2 regions of the Shewanella amazonensis SB2B genome follow, and region 2 is predicted to be linked to the other one. Evidence: riboswitches for the same ligand, from Rfam matches in the RefSeq annotation. Region 2 holds a riboswitch; the other holds the start of a gene.
What was found. A riboswitch is a leader RNA that binds a small molecule or an ion and turns the genes downstream of it on or off. The one in region 2 is predicted to bind thiamine pyrophosphate.

Region 1 (7,931 bases), 500 kb from region 2:
AGGCTCGCTGCGCGCCACATCGATGGTTGCCTGAGTCAACCCACTTTGAGCGCTGTTAAAGCCATTGATACCCGATACGGATGCAGGTGGGATTTGCATGGCTTCCTCCAGAATAAGTTTCACAAATGGCTTTTGATGAACGGGTCAATTATTAGCCAAAAAAGCGGGAAACGCCAGCAAAAATGCACTGTAGACCGTCGACTGACGGCTCCATTACCACTGGGATTCCCAGTCTTTCCAGATGGGGTTAAGTCCCCTCGCCTTCAGCACGGCTGCGATGTCGGCTGCACTTCTGTCATCGCTGATTTCAAACTGATCCAAATGGGTATCCGGCTCAGAGTATCCTCCCGGTGATGTAGCACTGCCAGCGCTGGTTTGGGTGATCCCAAGGGCAAACAGATTGTCGCGAAAGTCCGGCCGCTCCCGTGTCGAGAGGCTGATATCCAGCGCTTCGTTGAACAACCGGAACGCACAGATAAGTTGCACCAATCCTTTATCGCTTATCTCGGTTTTCGGTGCCACGCCGCCGGTGCAGGGCCTGAGTCTTGGCAGTGAAATACTGTAGCGGCTGCGCCAGTACTTTCGCTCAAGATAATCAAGGTGATACCCCATCAACAGCGCATCCAGGCGCCAGTCATCAAGCCCCAGCAGCACCCCAAGGCCAATCTTGTCTACACCGGCCAGCGCCAGTCTGTCGGGCGTATCCAGGCGCCAGATAAAGTCCATTTTTTTGCCGCGGGTGTGATGCTCAGCGTAGGTGGCTCGCTGATAGGTTTCCTGATAAATCATCACAGCATCAAGCCCGAGGGTTACCAGCTCGCGGTACTCCGGCTCGGCTAGGGGCTGCACTTCCATCGCCACGTAGGAAAACGCACGCTTTACCTCGGGTAACACCTTACGAAAATAGCCCATGCCGACCTTGGTTTCATGCTCGCCGGAGACCAGCAGCACTGAGTCATAGCCCATGGCCTTGATGGCGGCCATTTCGCGGGTAAGCTCGGTTTCATCAAGGGTCTTGCGCTTAATGCGGTTACTCATTGAAAAGCCGCAGTAATCACACTCGTTTGCACACAGATTGGATAGATACAGCGGCAGGTACATACCGATACTGGCACCAAAGCGCTTACGGGTGAGCTGCATGCTTTTTTGTGCCATCTGCTCAAGATAAGGCTCGGCGGCAGGCGACAAGAGTGCCAGCAGCGCATTCAGGTTACCCGCCGGAGCCCGCAGTGCCGCCTCCACATCCTGTGCTGTGGCCGAGTAGAGCTTAAGCCGCAAGCTATCGGGGTTCAGGCGCGCAAATGCCTCAGAGAAATACCCCTGGCTCATAACAGCTTTTCCGCCATGCCCGAATCAACCAAGCCCGTGGTGGATAAGCCTGTATTTAAAAAGCCGGTCAGCGGGCTGGTTTCGTGGGCGTGCAAGCTCTTACTGCCAAGCCCGGCCAGATAGGCTTCACGGCCAATTTGCACCGCCAGCGCAAAGGCTCTGGCCATACGCACAGGGTCGGCACTCGAAGCAATAGCGGTATTAACCAGCACGGCGTCGGCGCCAAGCTCCATCGCCTCACACGCATGGGACGGCGCGCCAATGCCCGCATCCACCACCACAGGAATGCTCGCCTGCTCAATGATGATTTTCAAAAATTCACGGCTCACCAAGCCCTGATTGGAGCCTATGGGGCTGCCAAGGGGCATCACCGCTGCGCAGCCAATCTCTTCGAGGCGACGACAGAGCACAGGGTCGGCATGCACATATGGCAGTACCTTAAAGCCCTGACTGACGAGCTCCTTGGCGGCGGCAAAGGTTTCCATGGGATCCGGCATCAGGTACTTGGGATCCGGGTGGATCTCAAGCTTCAGCCACTCGGTGCCCAGCATTTCCCGGGCAAGCTCGGCTGCGAATATCGCTTCTTTGGCATTGCGGGCACCGGAGGTATTGGGCAACAGACGCACGCCGCGCGACAGCAGCGGCGCCAGAATATCATCGCTGCCGGTTTTAAAATCCACCCGCTTCATGGCGAGGGTGACAAGCTCACTGCCGCTGGCCGCAATAGCCTCCTGCATCAGCTTACCCGAAGCAAACTTGCCGGTGCCGGTAAACAGCCTGGAGCCAAATTCCGTTTCTGCAATTTTCAGCATCTCAGCCTCCTGCCACTGCTGCAAAAAGTTCAACCGCATCATTGTGTTTAAGATGAATATGTTCCCAGCTATGCCGCGGTACTACTTCACCGTTGAGCACCAGCGCGATATGGCTATCGCGCTCGCAGTGATGTTTAACCAAACTGGCCAGATCCTGGCCGTCGTCTATTGGATGGGAATGTCCGTTAACACTGATACTCAGCATGCCTTGCGCTCCTTGCCCTTACCGCAAACCGGGCAAAGGGGATCGGCAGGCACCCTGGCTTCATGCCACCGAAAATGCCTGAAATCGAAACGTTGCAGGCGTCCAGCCTCGCAGGGAAGTTGAAGCAGTTCATTCAAACAAAGTTGTGCCTGCATCGAAGCGACAATGGCCACAGCGGGCCCCATAACCCCAACCGCAGCACAGTTTTGCGCCGAAGTGGTGCCTGGCGGGAACAGACACTGATAGCAGCCACCCTCACCGGGCCGCTGAACAAACAAAAGCCCGTCAAAACCGGCAATGGCACCGCTGATAAGCGTTTTGCCGTGTTTAGCGCAGTACGCCGAAATAAGATGCCGCGCCGTAAAATTATCGGTGCAATCAAGCACCAGCCCGGCGCCGTCGAGCTGAGTTAACGTCTCACTGTTAAGCTCGCCGTACACAGAGACTTTTAAGCCAGGCTCTCGAGCCTGAAGGCGCGCGGCGGCGACCCCGGCCTTGGTTTTGCCCAAATCAAGGTCGCAAAACAGCATCTGGCGCGGCAGGTTAGAAAGCTCCACGCTATCGGCATCGAACAGTGATAAGTGCCCCACTCCCGACGCGGCCAGCAGCATGGCCGCCTGACAGCCAAGGCCACCCACGCCCACTATGGCCACATGGGAGTTCCTTAATCTGAGCTGCCCGGCTTCGCCGCATTCTGGCAGCAAAATTTGCCGCGAGTAGCGGATAAAATCTTTATCAGCGAGCATTCCGCATCTCCCAGGCGTCAGCGAGTGCGCGAAAGGCAGTCGCCGGTTCGCTTGCTTCGGTCACAGCACGTACCACGGCAATGCTGTCCACGCCTGTAGCAGCGACCTCAGGCAAATTACCCGCCTCTATACCGCCAATCGCCACCGTTGGCACAGCTGTACTGACAATCTTCGCAAGAAGTGCCAGCGTCTCCAGCCCCTGTGGTTTGGAAGGCATTTCCTTGGTGGTAGTGGGAAAAATATGCCCAAGGGCGAGGTAGCTGGGGTTAAGCTCAAGGGCCAGCAAGGCCTCAAACAACCCGTGACTCGACAGCCCAAGGGCCATGCCAGCCTCAGCAATGGCATCCAGCGGCACGGCCTCTATATCCTCCTGCCCAAGATGCACCCCAAAGGCACCATGGCTGATGGCAAGGCGCCAATGGTCGTTAATAAAGACGCGCGCCCGATGCTGCCTGCCAAGGGCAATGGCGCGGATGATGTCCGCTTCAGCCGCGCTACCCGGGCCAATCTCGCCCTTGATGCGCAGCTGAATTGGGTTGGCGCCTGCCTCAAGCAGTGTTTCAAGCATATCGATGTCGGCCACCACGGGATAAACGCCCAAATCATGACCCAGGCGGGTAAACCCCTTGGTTGGCAACCTGTGACTGCGGCTTTCATGTAATCGGTGAATCGATGCCATAGCGGCCAGGGACTCAGGCATGCCGGTGCGGGCCAGTGGCCCGGGGCCAGAACCTACAGCGCTTGCCTGCCTGAGCCCCTCAAATACATAGGCTTTGGCCAGCAGCACCGCATCGGGCAGCACCAACCCCTTGGCGACAAAGGCGGCTATGGCACTTGAAAGCGTGCAGCCGCTGCCGTGATTGTGCACAGTCGCAACCCGCTCATTGCTGAGCCAAAATCCCTGACGCCTGTGCAGCGGCGAAATGGTAGCAATATCACCCAGCAGCAACAGATCCCTGGCCTTAGACTGCTGCCATGGGCAATCTCCTCCCTTGGCAAGAATGCTGCCGCCAAAGGCCTGCCACAGTACGTTGGCAGCCCACTCCAGAGCATCGTCATCATTGAGTAAGCGGCCGATAAGACGGGAAAGTTCCGCCTTGTTGGGGGTGATAAGGCTAATTTTTCCGGCAAAGGGACTGAAATCCAGACCAGACCGTTCCCCGGTTTTATCGGGGCAGGTATTGTCTGGCGACTGCAGGTCACCACCGCAGGAGGCCACCATAACAGGGTCAAGAATAACTGGCACGCCGGGTAAGTTTTCACCCAGCCAGTCAGCCAAAAAATCCAGCTGCGGCTGATTGGCGATAAGGCCTATCTTGACTGCGCTGGGGTACAAATCCGCCTTTAACGTCTCAAGCTGGGCACGCAGCATCCTTGGTGTCACCGGCTCAACCGCCGTCACCGCCACCGAGTTTTGCGCCGTTATGGCGGTTATCACGCTGCAACCATAGCAGCCCAGGTCTTGCAGCGTCAGCAAATCCGCCTGAATACCGGCGCCGCCGCCGCTGTCTGAGCCTGCGATAGTCCAGACGATGGGTTTAGCTGCCATGTCGTTGATTTTGGCCATCTACACCGGTTCCTTTTCGGTGCTCAGGGCCGCTTCCACATGAGTCTCGCTGTAAAGCGCACTGCCTGTCTGTTTAAAGGTGGCCGACATCTTGTCCATACCCGCCCTGGCGTAGCTTTCTGCCTTGGAATAGCTTTCGGCCGCCCCCACTTCAAGGGTCTGTACGCTGTCAGCCTCGCTGCGGGCAGCATTCTCCAGACTGGCCGCATAGTCGCGTACATCCTGGGTGATTTTCATCGAGCAGAACTTGGGGCCGCACATGGAGCAAAAATGGGCCACCTTGGCCGACTCCTGCGGCAGAGTTTCGTCGTGATAGGCACGGGCAGTATCGGGATCCAGCCCGAGGTTGTACTGATCCTCCCAGCGAAACTCGAATCGTGCCTTGGACAGCGCATTGTCGCGGATTTGCGCGCCGGGATGTCCCTTGGCGACATCGGCAGCGTGGGCGGCAATCTTGTAAGCAATAAGCCCTTGTTTTACATCTTCCTTGTTCGGCAGGCCCAAATGTTCTTTCGGCGTGACGTAACAAAGCATGGCGCAGCCATACCAGGCAATCATGGCCGCCCCAATACCGGAGGTGAAGTGATCGTAGCCTGGGGCAATGTCGGTGGTTTGCGGGCCCAGGGTATAAAACGGCGCCTCTGCGCAGTGCTCAAGCTGCTTATCCATGTTCTCTTTGATGAGCTGCATGGGGATGTGGCCCGGACCTTCAATGATGGTCTGCACATCGTATTCCCAGGCGATTTTTACCAGCTCCCCCAGGGTTTCGAGCTCAGCAAACTGGGCTTCGTCATTGGCATCGGCAATGGAGCCCGGACGCATACCGTCGCCGAGCGACAACGACACATCATAGGCGGCGCAAAGCTCGCAAATATCGCGAAAATGGGTGTAGAGGAAGTTTTCCTGATGGTGGCTTAAGCACCATTTGGCCATGATGGAGCCGCCGCGGGACACTATGCCGGTAACCCGTTTTGCAGTCATGGGCACGTAGCGAAGCAGCACGCCCGCGTGGATGGTGAAGTAATCCACCCCCTGCTCGGCCTGTTCAATCAGGGTGTCGCGGAATACTTCCCAGTTAAGATCTTCGGCGATGCCGTTGACCTTCTCCAGCGCCTGATAAATCGGCACAGTGCCAATAGGCACCGGTGAGTTACGCACAATCCATTCGCGGGTTTCGTGAATATAACGGCCGGTGGACAGGTCCATCACGGTATCTGCGCCCCAGCGGGTGGACCACACCAGCTTTTCCACCTCTTCTTCGATGGATGAGGTCACGGCCGAGTTGCCGATATTGGCGTTCACCTTCACCAAAAAGTTGCGACCAATGATCATAGGCTCCGCTTCGGGGTGATTGATGTTGGCCGGAATAATCGCCCGGCCACGGGCTACTTCGTCACGGACAAACTCAGGGGTAATGGGTTTGCTCACCAGAGCGCCAAAGGCTTCGCCTGGTTTTTTGCGGTTAAGCTGCTCATCGGTGACTTCATCCCGGGCCATGTTTTCGCGAATGGCGATGTATTCCATCTCAGGGGTGATAATACCCTGACGGGCATAATGCAGCTGGGTAACCCGCTTACCGGCCTTGGCGCGGCGCGGCTTTGGCAGCACATCAAAACGCAGGTGATCCAGCCCGTCATCGGCGAGACGCTGCTGGGTAAAGTTGGATGAGGCGCTGTTAAGCTCTTCGGTATCGCTACGCGCTAAAATCCAGCCTTCACGCAGCTTGGGCAGGCCTCGGCGCACATTGATGTCGGCATTGGGGTCTGAATAAGGACCGGCGCAGTCGTACACCTTGATGGGTGGGTTGGCCTCAAAGGTTTCTTCGCCGCGGGTATTCACGATACGGGTATCGGTTTGATGGATTTGGCGCATGCCCACCTGGATATCAGGCCGTGAGCCTTCAATGAAAATCTTTTCGGAATTGGGGCGGCGCAGCGGCTTTAAGTTATCGATAAAGTCCTGGGCGGCTTTACGGGTTTCGCGGCGGTTTGACATCAGCAATCTCACTTTTGGTTTCAAAATGGAGTTGCTTGTCGGGGGAGAAAATTGAGCAGTTGAATCAGCGGCGACGATAAATTCCAAGGTGCGATGTTTATCGTCTCATTCACCTCATCTTACGGCGATCCATTGTGGTGGCGCGAGTTTGAGGTGGATTTGATGCTTGTTTCCTTCGCAGGTTCTAACCTGATCAGGTTCAACGGATCCCGAATAAACGGTCTCAGCCCTAAGGCACTCCGACAAGTGCTGGCAGTATAGGCTGAGGCGATGCGCCTTGACAATAGCCGTTAAACGGAAAAGTTTTCAGCATTGCAACCAACGACAATTCAATTTATTTACATATACTTGAACACAAATCTATGTTTTGTGATGAATATATTTCAACGCAAATCTCGCTTGCCCATCAAGGCAAGGTACTTATTGATGCCTTCCTTCAGCGCCTTTTTCACCTTGTCTTCACCACAGCGAAATGGGAATCCCAGGTTTTCGGCGTGCGGATTCAACGGCGTTGGCACCTTGACCACCCGATAACAGGTATCGCCTGATTTGACGATACGGTTGGGATCGATTTTCGAATCAAGGGTATTGGGTTTATAGAAATCATCGGCGCTCGGTACCAACAGTACCTCCATCTCGGGCAACAACTCCGACATACTGCGACCCGATGCGCCAAAGTGAGCCGTTTTATCACTGGCATAACGCTCAGACAGAGCCGTGAGCGCCTGTTCATTTTGCCGCGCCATAAAGCGACTGGCGGGAGTCGAGAAATCAAGCTGGCTGTGCTCAGGTAGTGTGGGCGTCTCTATTGGCGGCAGTGATTCCCACCGAGCCTCCTGCGCCGGTTCAACCGAAGGCTGTGCTGGGAGCGGTTCATCTTTGATAGGGGCAGGCTCTTTTGGCGCTGTAGCCAAGACTGGCTCGAGAGGCGCTTTTTGCTTGTTCACAAGCTCACGCTCAAGCTGTTCGGGTTGGGGGTTGGTGGCTGTGGGCTCTGAAGGATTTGCTTCTGATGGCTGTTCAGTCACCTGCTTTGGCGCGCTGAAAACCAAATAGGATTGCAACGCCTTGGGCTTATTGGCTCGCCCGTCCAGTGCCGTACTTAACGAACCCAGGTGCGGTGCCAATTGCCAGGCGAGCAGCCCCAATACCGCCAGGTGCACCAGGGTAACGGACAGCAACAACTTAATCGGCAGTGCCTGTGGTTCTTTGGTTCCATCTCGCGCTTCGGCTGCACCTTGTTTTACAGCGTCAACTTGTTTTACGGTGCCTGGCCG
Region 2 (7,931 bases):
ATTCTTCATCCAGCAGATTGCGGCCCCAAACATAGACAGACCAGATATCGCCCTCGAAGCCCGCTCGGGCATTGAGCACCCCATAGTCTTTGGAAACTGAGTCATTGGAGTCTGAATAGTAGAACTTGCTCTTGCCATTGGCATTGAGGTTGACAAAAAAGCCTGAGTCGGCACGCCAGGTGGTGCCCAGTGACCAGGTCCAATTGGGTGCATGGGCCAGCTCACGGCCAGAGAGGTCAACCAGGCCGCCATATTTATCCTGATAGCTGTAGTCACCGTACTCGGCCTTGAGATAGCCCAGGCTGCCGTAGAAGTGCAGGTTATCGGTGGCGTACCAGTTCAGATCAAGCTCGGCACCGTAATTGGTTGAACTGCCGGCATTTTCGGTAAAAAGAACGAAACGCTGGGGTTTGGCAGGATCCTGTTGGGATGCCGATACCTGCTGATCTTGTCTGTCCATAAAGAACAGCGCCAGATTGGTGTCGAAGTTGCCTTCAAGGAAGCTGGACTTAAGGCCAATTTCGTAGTTGTAGAGGACTTCAGTATCGAACTCCTTCTTATCGGCAAACTCAGCAGGCAGCGACATGTTAAAACCGCCCGCTTTGTAACCGCGGGCAATGCGGCCATAGAGATTATGCTGCTCATTCAGCTGTTTGCCGATGGCAATATGGCCCCCCCACATGGTTTCAGATGGGTCAAAGGCATCCCCTGCATCATCGCTGTAATCGGCATCACGACGCTCAAGACGCAGGCCCACCGACAGGTTTATCTCCTGCCCCAGGTCGCTGTCGAGCTGACCGAAGATGGCGAGGTTGGTCGCTTCGTAGCTGGAGCGTAGTGTTTCATCTGGCCAACCGTTGTAAAAAGAAGCCAGGTCGTTGTCTTCTTTAAGCTGCATACCATACAGGCCAACGAGCCAGGCGGTGCTGCCACCCCAAATCTTGCCCGCCTCGTTGCTGGCCAAACGGAACTCCTGGGATACGGTGCTGCGATCGCCACGCTTGTCCCAGGTGTAATCGTATTCGCAGGGTAAAAGGTCAGCATAGTCGCCATTACCGTTGACATCATAATCATCGGTGCACTGGCGTGCGGCCCAATATTCGGGGTTAGCCCAGTCGCCATCGTAACCGTGATGATGGTCAGTCCCGGCAAAGCTGGTCAGTGAGGTCAACTCGGCCTTATCGAAGCCATCGTACAACAGCTTCAATCCCACACCCGTGGTGCGCTGGGCATCAGTGCCCGGCATGTCGGTCAGGGTATCAAAGCCATTGTTATCCAGAGTCCAGGCATCGTAACCATTGTCAAAGTCTGCGTGCATCAGGGTGAAGTCTACCTGGGTATGGTCGTTGGCATACCAGCGCACCTTGGTTCTGAAACTCAGTTCATCACGCTTGTTGGTGTCTGAACGGTCAAGGTACAGGTTGTCACGAAAACCGTCCTGACGGTGCTGCTCAATGGCAACACGGTACAGCAGTTCCCCAGACTCCATCATGGGACCTGAGCTGAAACCGGCGAAGGTTTTAAGATTATCATTGCCAAGACTCAGCCGGGCACCGTGTTCAAACTGCTCAGTGGGGTCGTTGCTCTTAAGATAAATCAGGCCTGCCAGCGCGTTGGCGCCGTAGCGGGTACCCTGAGGACCACGCAGCACTTCCACTTGCTGCAGATCGTACATGCTGGACACCATGCCCAGCCCTGACAGGTCGATATCGTCAATCAAATAGCCAACGGAGGAATTGGGCGCGCCCTTGTAGTCCTCCTGCTCGCCTACCCCACGGATCTGGAAATATCGGGGCCTGGAGGTACCACCGGACCAGTTGAAATTGGCCACAGAACCCAAAATATCTTCAAAGTGCCGGGCGCCTTCGTCTTCTATCTTCTGGGCATCAATCACGGTAACGCTGGAGGGAATTTTTTCAACCGAGAGCCCCCGAAAATCGGCCGTCACCAGCATTACTTCCATGGGGTTTTCTTCAGCAGTAGCCTTGTTGTCAGCGGCAAAGGCCAGCGACGAACATACGGCCAAAGACACGGGTGCCAGGGCAAACAGGGGAATACGGGATTTAGTAAACATTTGGACCTCAACAAAATTTGTATGAGATCCGGCAAGCTCGGAGTGGCAATAAATTTGCAGTATCAGCCCATTCCTACGCCGGTATCAGCCGGATCAGGTTCTAAGGGTTCGTCCTGAGACATCTCAGTCTGCATGCGGCAGACACCCCTTGGCGCCGCCAATTATACGCCCATATTCCACCGGGATGATACTTTTGTTGCAAACCTCAGCTGGAAATTTTCACTCCCGTGACAGTGCTCCTGCGTAAGGCTCGTGCATAAGGCTCCGGCGTCAGAAACAGCACGCAAAGATAAAGTACACAATAAGCCTGCTGCAATAACAACACCGGCGATGCCGGTGTTTAATCATTAGCACTGCGTGCCAGTGCAGCTTAGTTGGAAAATGCCTTGCGCACATAGACCTCGAAACGGCTGGCGGATGGATTGGGCGCCGCCGAGCTCACCTGCATCTGCTGCATACCATGGAGCTTAAGCGACTGCCAGCTCTGCCCTTCTCCGTCAATCACCAACCCCTGGGTATCGTACCAGGTAAAACGATACTGCAGCCTGAGATCGGTAGCCACCCGGCTCTGAATAAGCGCATGGGCCGTGAGCAAGTCACCGCTGCTGCTCATTTTGAGCTCGCCCACAGACACCTCGCGACCGAAGGTACTGTTATCTACACGGGTCTCCCCCGACGATGACCCCGAAATCCCTGCCGTATGCTTGGCGCAGCCACCGGCAAGCACTACGAGGGCCACCAGTAAAACCAGCTGTGCAATCTTCATAAAACCTCCTGTTTTGCCAAACATGCGCAGCGCCTGTGCCGTTAGGCTTCAGACCAAATTGAGCATGGAAAACCTATGTTATCCTCGCCAGTGAATCTGCATCAGTGTAATTGCACTTTGCTGAATGCCCGCTGATTAAGCTGAAACCAAAGACAACCGTATTCATCCGGCGCCTTAATCAATCAGGAAGTGGGCCCTTGCCGTGGCTATCAACTGTTTGCGATTGGTTTGCCAGCAACTGATGTTCACATTGGCGACCCGCCGCCCCTGCCGGGTAATAATACACTCGGCAAAGGTATCCTTATGCAAACCGGCCCTCAGGTAATCAATTGAAAAATCGACTACTTTAGGCACTCTCGAGGTTTGCATAAACACCATCAGTTGCACGATTGCCGACATTTCCATAAAGCCGGCAATCACACCACCATGGATAGCCGGCAGCACAGGATTACCAATATTGGCATCCCGCGAAGGTAATCGGCAAACCAGCTCATCCCCAAATCGCTCCACCTCCATACCGATGAAGCGGGCATAAGGCACTTGCTCCAACAGATGGCCAAAGTCGTTCAGTTCCGCCACCCGACGCACGATTTCCTTCACATCCATGGGTTTGGGACTTTGGGCCTCGTCGGGACAATGGGCAAGCTCAGTCACCACAGGACCAAGGATAACGTTGTCTTCCAATAGCGCATTGCGGAAAGTTTCCCCCACCATTTCGGGACTGATGCGCATAAAGGAGCCAACCGCATGGGCAATGGGCTCATCTATGCTGTCCTGATAGGCGATAGCACGGGTAAAGGCGATGTTGGACGATAAGCGGTAGCATTCCGCGAAGGCGTAGACACTCTTGCCGGGCTCAGCAGGACGCATATAGTCGACCCGTAAATCCAGAGTGGGTGAAATTTCCAGGGTTTGGAATTTCTCCTGAATGGCACAGACCACAGCTGTGCCACTGGCGGTGTCTATCAGGGTGGTGATCACCCCGCCGTGGATAACCCCGGTGTCAGGGTAGCCAATCAACGCCTGACTATAGGGCAGCTCCAAAAGTACATGATGCTCGCTGCCTTCGTGCACCTTGATACCCAGACGCCGACACTGGGCCAGTTGGCTGACAAAGCGTTGCGCCAGCGGTGTGAGCTCAAAAAAATCCGGATTAACTTTCATAACACCGCCAATCAACGCTGGGCAAGCATTGGGCCCAAAGGCTCGCCGCCCACCAGGTGCATGTGAATATGGTACACCTCCTGGCCACCGTGACTGTTGCAGTTCATGATGAGTCGATAACCATCTTTGGCAATGCCAGCTTCGTCCGCGAGCTTGGCGGCCACAGTAAACATACGGCCAAGCGCGAGCTCATCCGATGCCTTCACATCATTGGCAGTGGGAATAAGATGATTGGGTACTATCAACACATGGGTCGGCGCCTTGGGGGCGATATCGCGAAACGCGGTGACCAGTTCATCCTGGTACAGGATATCGGCAGGGATTTCGCGGCGGATTATTTTGCTGAAAATGGTTTCTTCGGCCATGGTGAACTCCATATGCTGTCAGGGTTGGCTATCCATTCCTGAGGAAAAAGAGGCTGTTTTCTGCCTTGAATTCAATGGGCTTATCATAGCAAGACCCAGCACATTTGGGTAAGAGAAAAGCCAACTCCCTTTGCCAACAGAGCTGGAATTTGGCAGCATGCCTGCATAATTGATTTCGGGAACCATTATGATCCGTTACAGCATTATTCCAAGTGATCCCAAAGCTCATCTGTTTGAGGTCAATCTGGAGATCCCAACCCCAAGTGTTAACCAATTGCTTTCGTTGCCAGCCTGGATCCCGGGCTCGTATATGGTGCGTGACTTTGCCCGCAATCTGATTGGAATCAAAGCCTGGCAAGCGAATAACCCCGTCGCTCTGACTCAACTCGATAAACAACGTTGGCAAGTGGAAAACCGCTCAACAGAGCCGCTGCGCCTGTCATATCAGGTGTACGCATTCGACCTGTCGGTACGCAGTGCACATCTGGATATGACCCATGGTTTTTTCAATGGCTCCAGTGTGTTTCTGGCGGTAGAAGGCCAAACCGACGGACCGCTGTGGGTTGAGATTCAGACGCCGACCGAGATTGCCCTCAATCATTGGCGAGTGGCGACAACCCTGCCAAGACGCAGCGGCGATGCCTGGCAGTTTGGCGCCTTTGAAGCCGAAAACTATGACGCCCTTATCGACCACCCGGTAGAAATGGGTGACTTTACCCAGGCAAGTTTTGAGGCCTGCGGCGTGCCCCACCACATAGTGCTGACCGGCCGCCATCGCTGCGATATGGAGCGCCTTTGCCAGGATTTAAAAGCCATCTGCGAAACGCAAATACAGCTGTTTGGTGCGCCAGCCCCCTTTGATGAATACCTGTTTATGACCATGGTATTGGACAATGGCTTTGGCGGATTGGAACACCGCAGCTCAACGGCACTGGTGTGCTCACGTAAAGATTTGCCGCTGTCCATGGACGACAAAGTCAACAAGGACTATCGCACTTATTTATCCCTGTGCAGCCATGAGTATTTCCACAGCTGGAACGTTAAGCGGATTAAACCCGCTACCTTTATCCCCTATTCGCTGGAGAGTGAGAGCTACACCCGGCAATTGTGGGCTTACGAAGGACTGACGTCTTACTATGACGACCTGCTGACGCTTAAAGCGGGCAAAGTCGATACCGAAACCTACCTGGACATGCTCAGTGAAACCATGACACGGGTATACCGGGGTGTGGGCCGTTTCAAACAAAGCCTCAGGGATTCGAGCTTTAATGCCTGGACCAAGTTTTACAAACAGGATGAAAATGCCCAAAACGCCATCGTAAGCTATTACACCAAGGGCGCACTCTTCGGCCTGTATCTCGATCTTGTCATCCGCAAGGAAACCGCAGGTAAGGAGAGCCTGGACTCCCTGATGCGCCTGTTATGGGAGCGTTTTGGACTGACCGGACAGGGAACTGACGAACACAGTCATCAGGCTCTGGTAGCAGAGCTGCTTGGCCGCGATGTGAGCGATATTTTCGCCTATTTGGATAACACGGACGACTTACCCCTCGCCCCGCTGCTTGCCGAGTTTGGTGTTCACATGGCGCTCAGGGCCGCAAGCGGTCAAAACGACACCGGGGGCGGAAAACCTTCGCCACTGACACTGTCTCTTGGTGCCAAATTCAAGGCAGAGCCATTGGGGGTAAGAATTCAAACGGTGGCAGAATCCAGCAGTGCACATCTGGCCGGTTTATCGGCTGGTGACTTACTGATTGCCATCGATGGGCTTCAGGCCACGGCCAATCTTGAAAACGTGCTTAACAGTTACAATGAAGGCGATGAGCTGGCGCTGCATTTCTTCCGCCGCGACGAATTGATGACTGCCAAATTACGGCTTCAGGCAGCCCCTCTGGATACAGTGTCGCTGCATCTGGAAGATGCCACTGCGATAGCGGCCTGGCTCGGGTAACTGAGTCAGAAACAATAAAAAAGGCGTCCTGGACGCCTTTCTTATTGCTCAGCTGCATCGATGACTCTACAAAAACACCAACACCGTCAAACATGCACTTCGTGCAAATGGGTTTGAGCCCAGGCGATAGCCTGACCGCGACTGGAAACGCCAATCTTGCGAAATGCACGGTAAAGATGGGTTTTGATGGTGCTTTCACTGACGAAAAGCCGATTGGCAATGTCCAGATTAGTGCTCCCCGACAAGAGTGCCTGCAGCACTTCACGTTCACGAATGGTCAGTTTTTCACTGTCTTCTTCGTAATCTTCACCATTGCTGCTGCGCAGTAACTGTGCCGGAATTTGGCTGCGACCTTTCAGGATTTCGCCAAGACCTTCACCGATATCGGCCAGACTGGCGTCAAAGAAAAATACGCCTGCTGTAACGGATTGATTAACGAGGAAACGCGCGTCGGTTTGACGGGGGAAGTGGATAAACACCACCTTAATGGACGAATATTCCCTTTCGATATGCTTCTGCAGCTGATAGGCCTTTTGCAAGTCTACCGAGGCCAGGTCAATCACCACCAGAGAAACCTGACTGAGGTGCAACTTGTTACACATCTCTTCTGGCGCCGCTTTGGTCAGCTTGACCAAAAATTCCTGTGGCCAACGGCAGTCCAGTAAATCACCCAACAAGTGTGAACGAGATACCACCATCCAATGTATTATCTTGAACATAACGCTCAACCTCCGTGTTAATTCTGGCTAAACCTGCTCTGCGCTAATCTCCAAGCAGAACACGCACAAGTTACACCAATTAAACGGCAGTATCTACCCCTTACTTAGTAACATACCGTCAATTATTCTGCTGTTGTCCTGATGCTCCAGCCAAGGCTCTGACCGAAGCAGTCGTCATAACGCCTTCTAATATTAGTGTTAACTGAATCAGCTTTCCATGACGCTTGTACTCATTGATGAAAGCGACCACTTGTCCAAAGTGCTAAGCCACGCGCTACGACAGGTGCCAGATTACAATACTCTATGAAATGGAATTCTTTGCCCATCTGACTGTTCTCGACGTTGCAGGGTTGCCGCCATGGGCTATTCGAATAACGAGAGTTTAGCCTGATACCGTCGCGCGTCTTCGCTGCGAGACGAAAGTGCCAGTGCCTTTTCGAGAGCTTGCTTTGCTATATCAAACTTACCCTGAACCGCCTGTACTCTGGCAAGTTCAAACCAACCCGGATGAAAATAAGGCGCGTTTTTCAAAAGTTTGGAAAAGTACACTTCCGCTTCGTTGTAGTTACCCTGACGAAGGGCTTCATGACCCAGTACATAAAAATCAAAGCCACGATAATCTTCAATCCGAGCAATTCGCTTCTTCAGGGTATCGGCCAAATCGGTATTCCCCGCCAACTTGGCAAGAGCTCGATAATTATCCAGCACAGCCAAATTATCCGGTTCGATCTCCAACGCATACTGATAAAGCGCTTGCGCGGAATGCCAGTCTCCACTGCGTCTGTGGACTATTGCCGCCACATTGATAAGAGGAACATACTTGGGTGCCCACTTAACCCCTTCGCGGGCGAGCCAATATGCATCCTCCAAACGCCCCGCAACAAGTGCATCT

Region 1: linked by a shared signal. The riboswitch ahead of thiC (phosphomethylpyrimidine synthase ThiC) and the one ahead of SAMA_RS07555 (TonB-dependent receptor) in region 2 are both predicted to bind thiamine pyrophosphate.

The regions. Positions count from the first base shown of each region.
Region 1 is NC_008700.1:2,259,092-2,267,022, forward strand. It holds gene SAMA_RS09710 (hypothetical protein) at 1-99, opposite strand, end outside; gene thiH (2-iminoacetate synthase ThiH) at 214-1,329, opposite strand; gene SAMA_RS09720 (thiazole synthase) at 1,326-2,141, opposite strand; gene thiS (sulfur carrier protein ThiS) at 2,143-2,346, opposite strand; gene SAMA_RS09730 (HesA/MoeB/ThiF family protein) at 2,340-3,092, opposite strand; gene thiE (thiamine phosphate synthase) at 3,082-4,659, opposite strand; gene thiC (phosphomethylpyrimidine synthase ThiC) at 4,660-6,654, opposite strand; TPP riboswitch at 6,808-6,906, opposite strand; gene SAMA_RS09745 (hypothetical protein) at 7,038-7,931, opposite strand, start outside.
Region 2 is NC_008700.1:1,755,515-1,763,445, reverse strand. It holds gene SAMA_RS07555 (TonB-dependent receptor) at 1-2,074, opposite strand, end outside; TPP riboswitch at 2,128-2,233, opposite strand; gene SAMA_RS07550 (YcfL family protein) at 2,445-2,840, opposite strand; gene SAMA_RS19930 (PaaI family thioesterase) at 3,015-4,004, opposite strand; gene hinT (purine nucleoside phosphoramidase) at 4,016-4,369, opposite strand; gene SAMA_RS07530 (M61 family metallopeptidase) at 4,557-6,320, shown strand; gene SAMA_RS07525 (LuxR C-terminal-related transcriptional regulator) at 6,407-7,039, opposite strand; gene SAMA_RS07520 (tetratricopeptide repeat protein) at 7,403-7,931, opposite strand, start outside.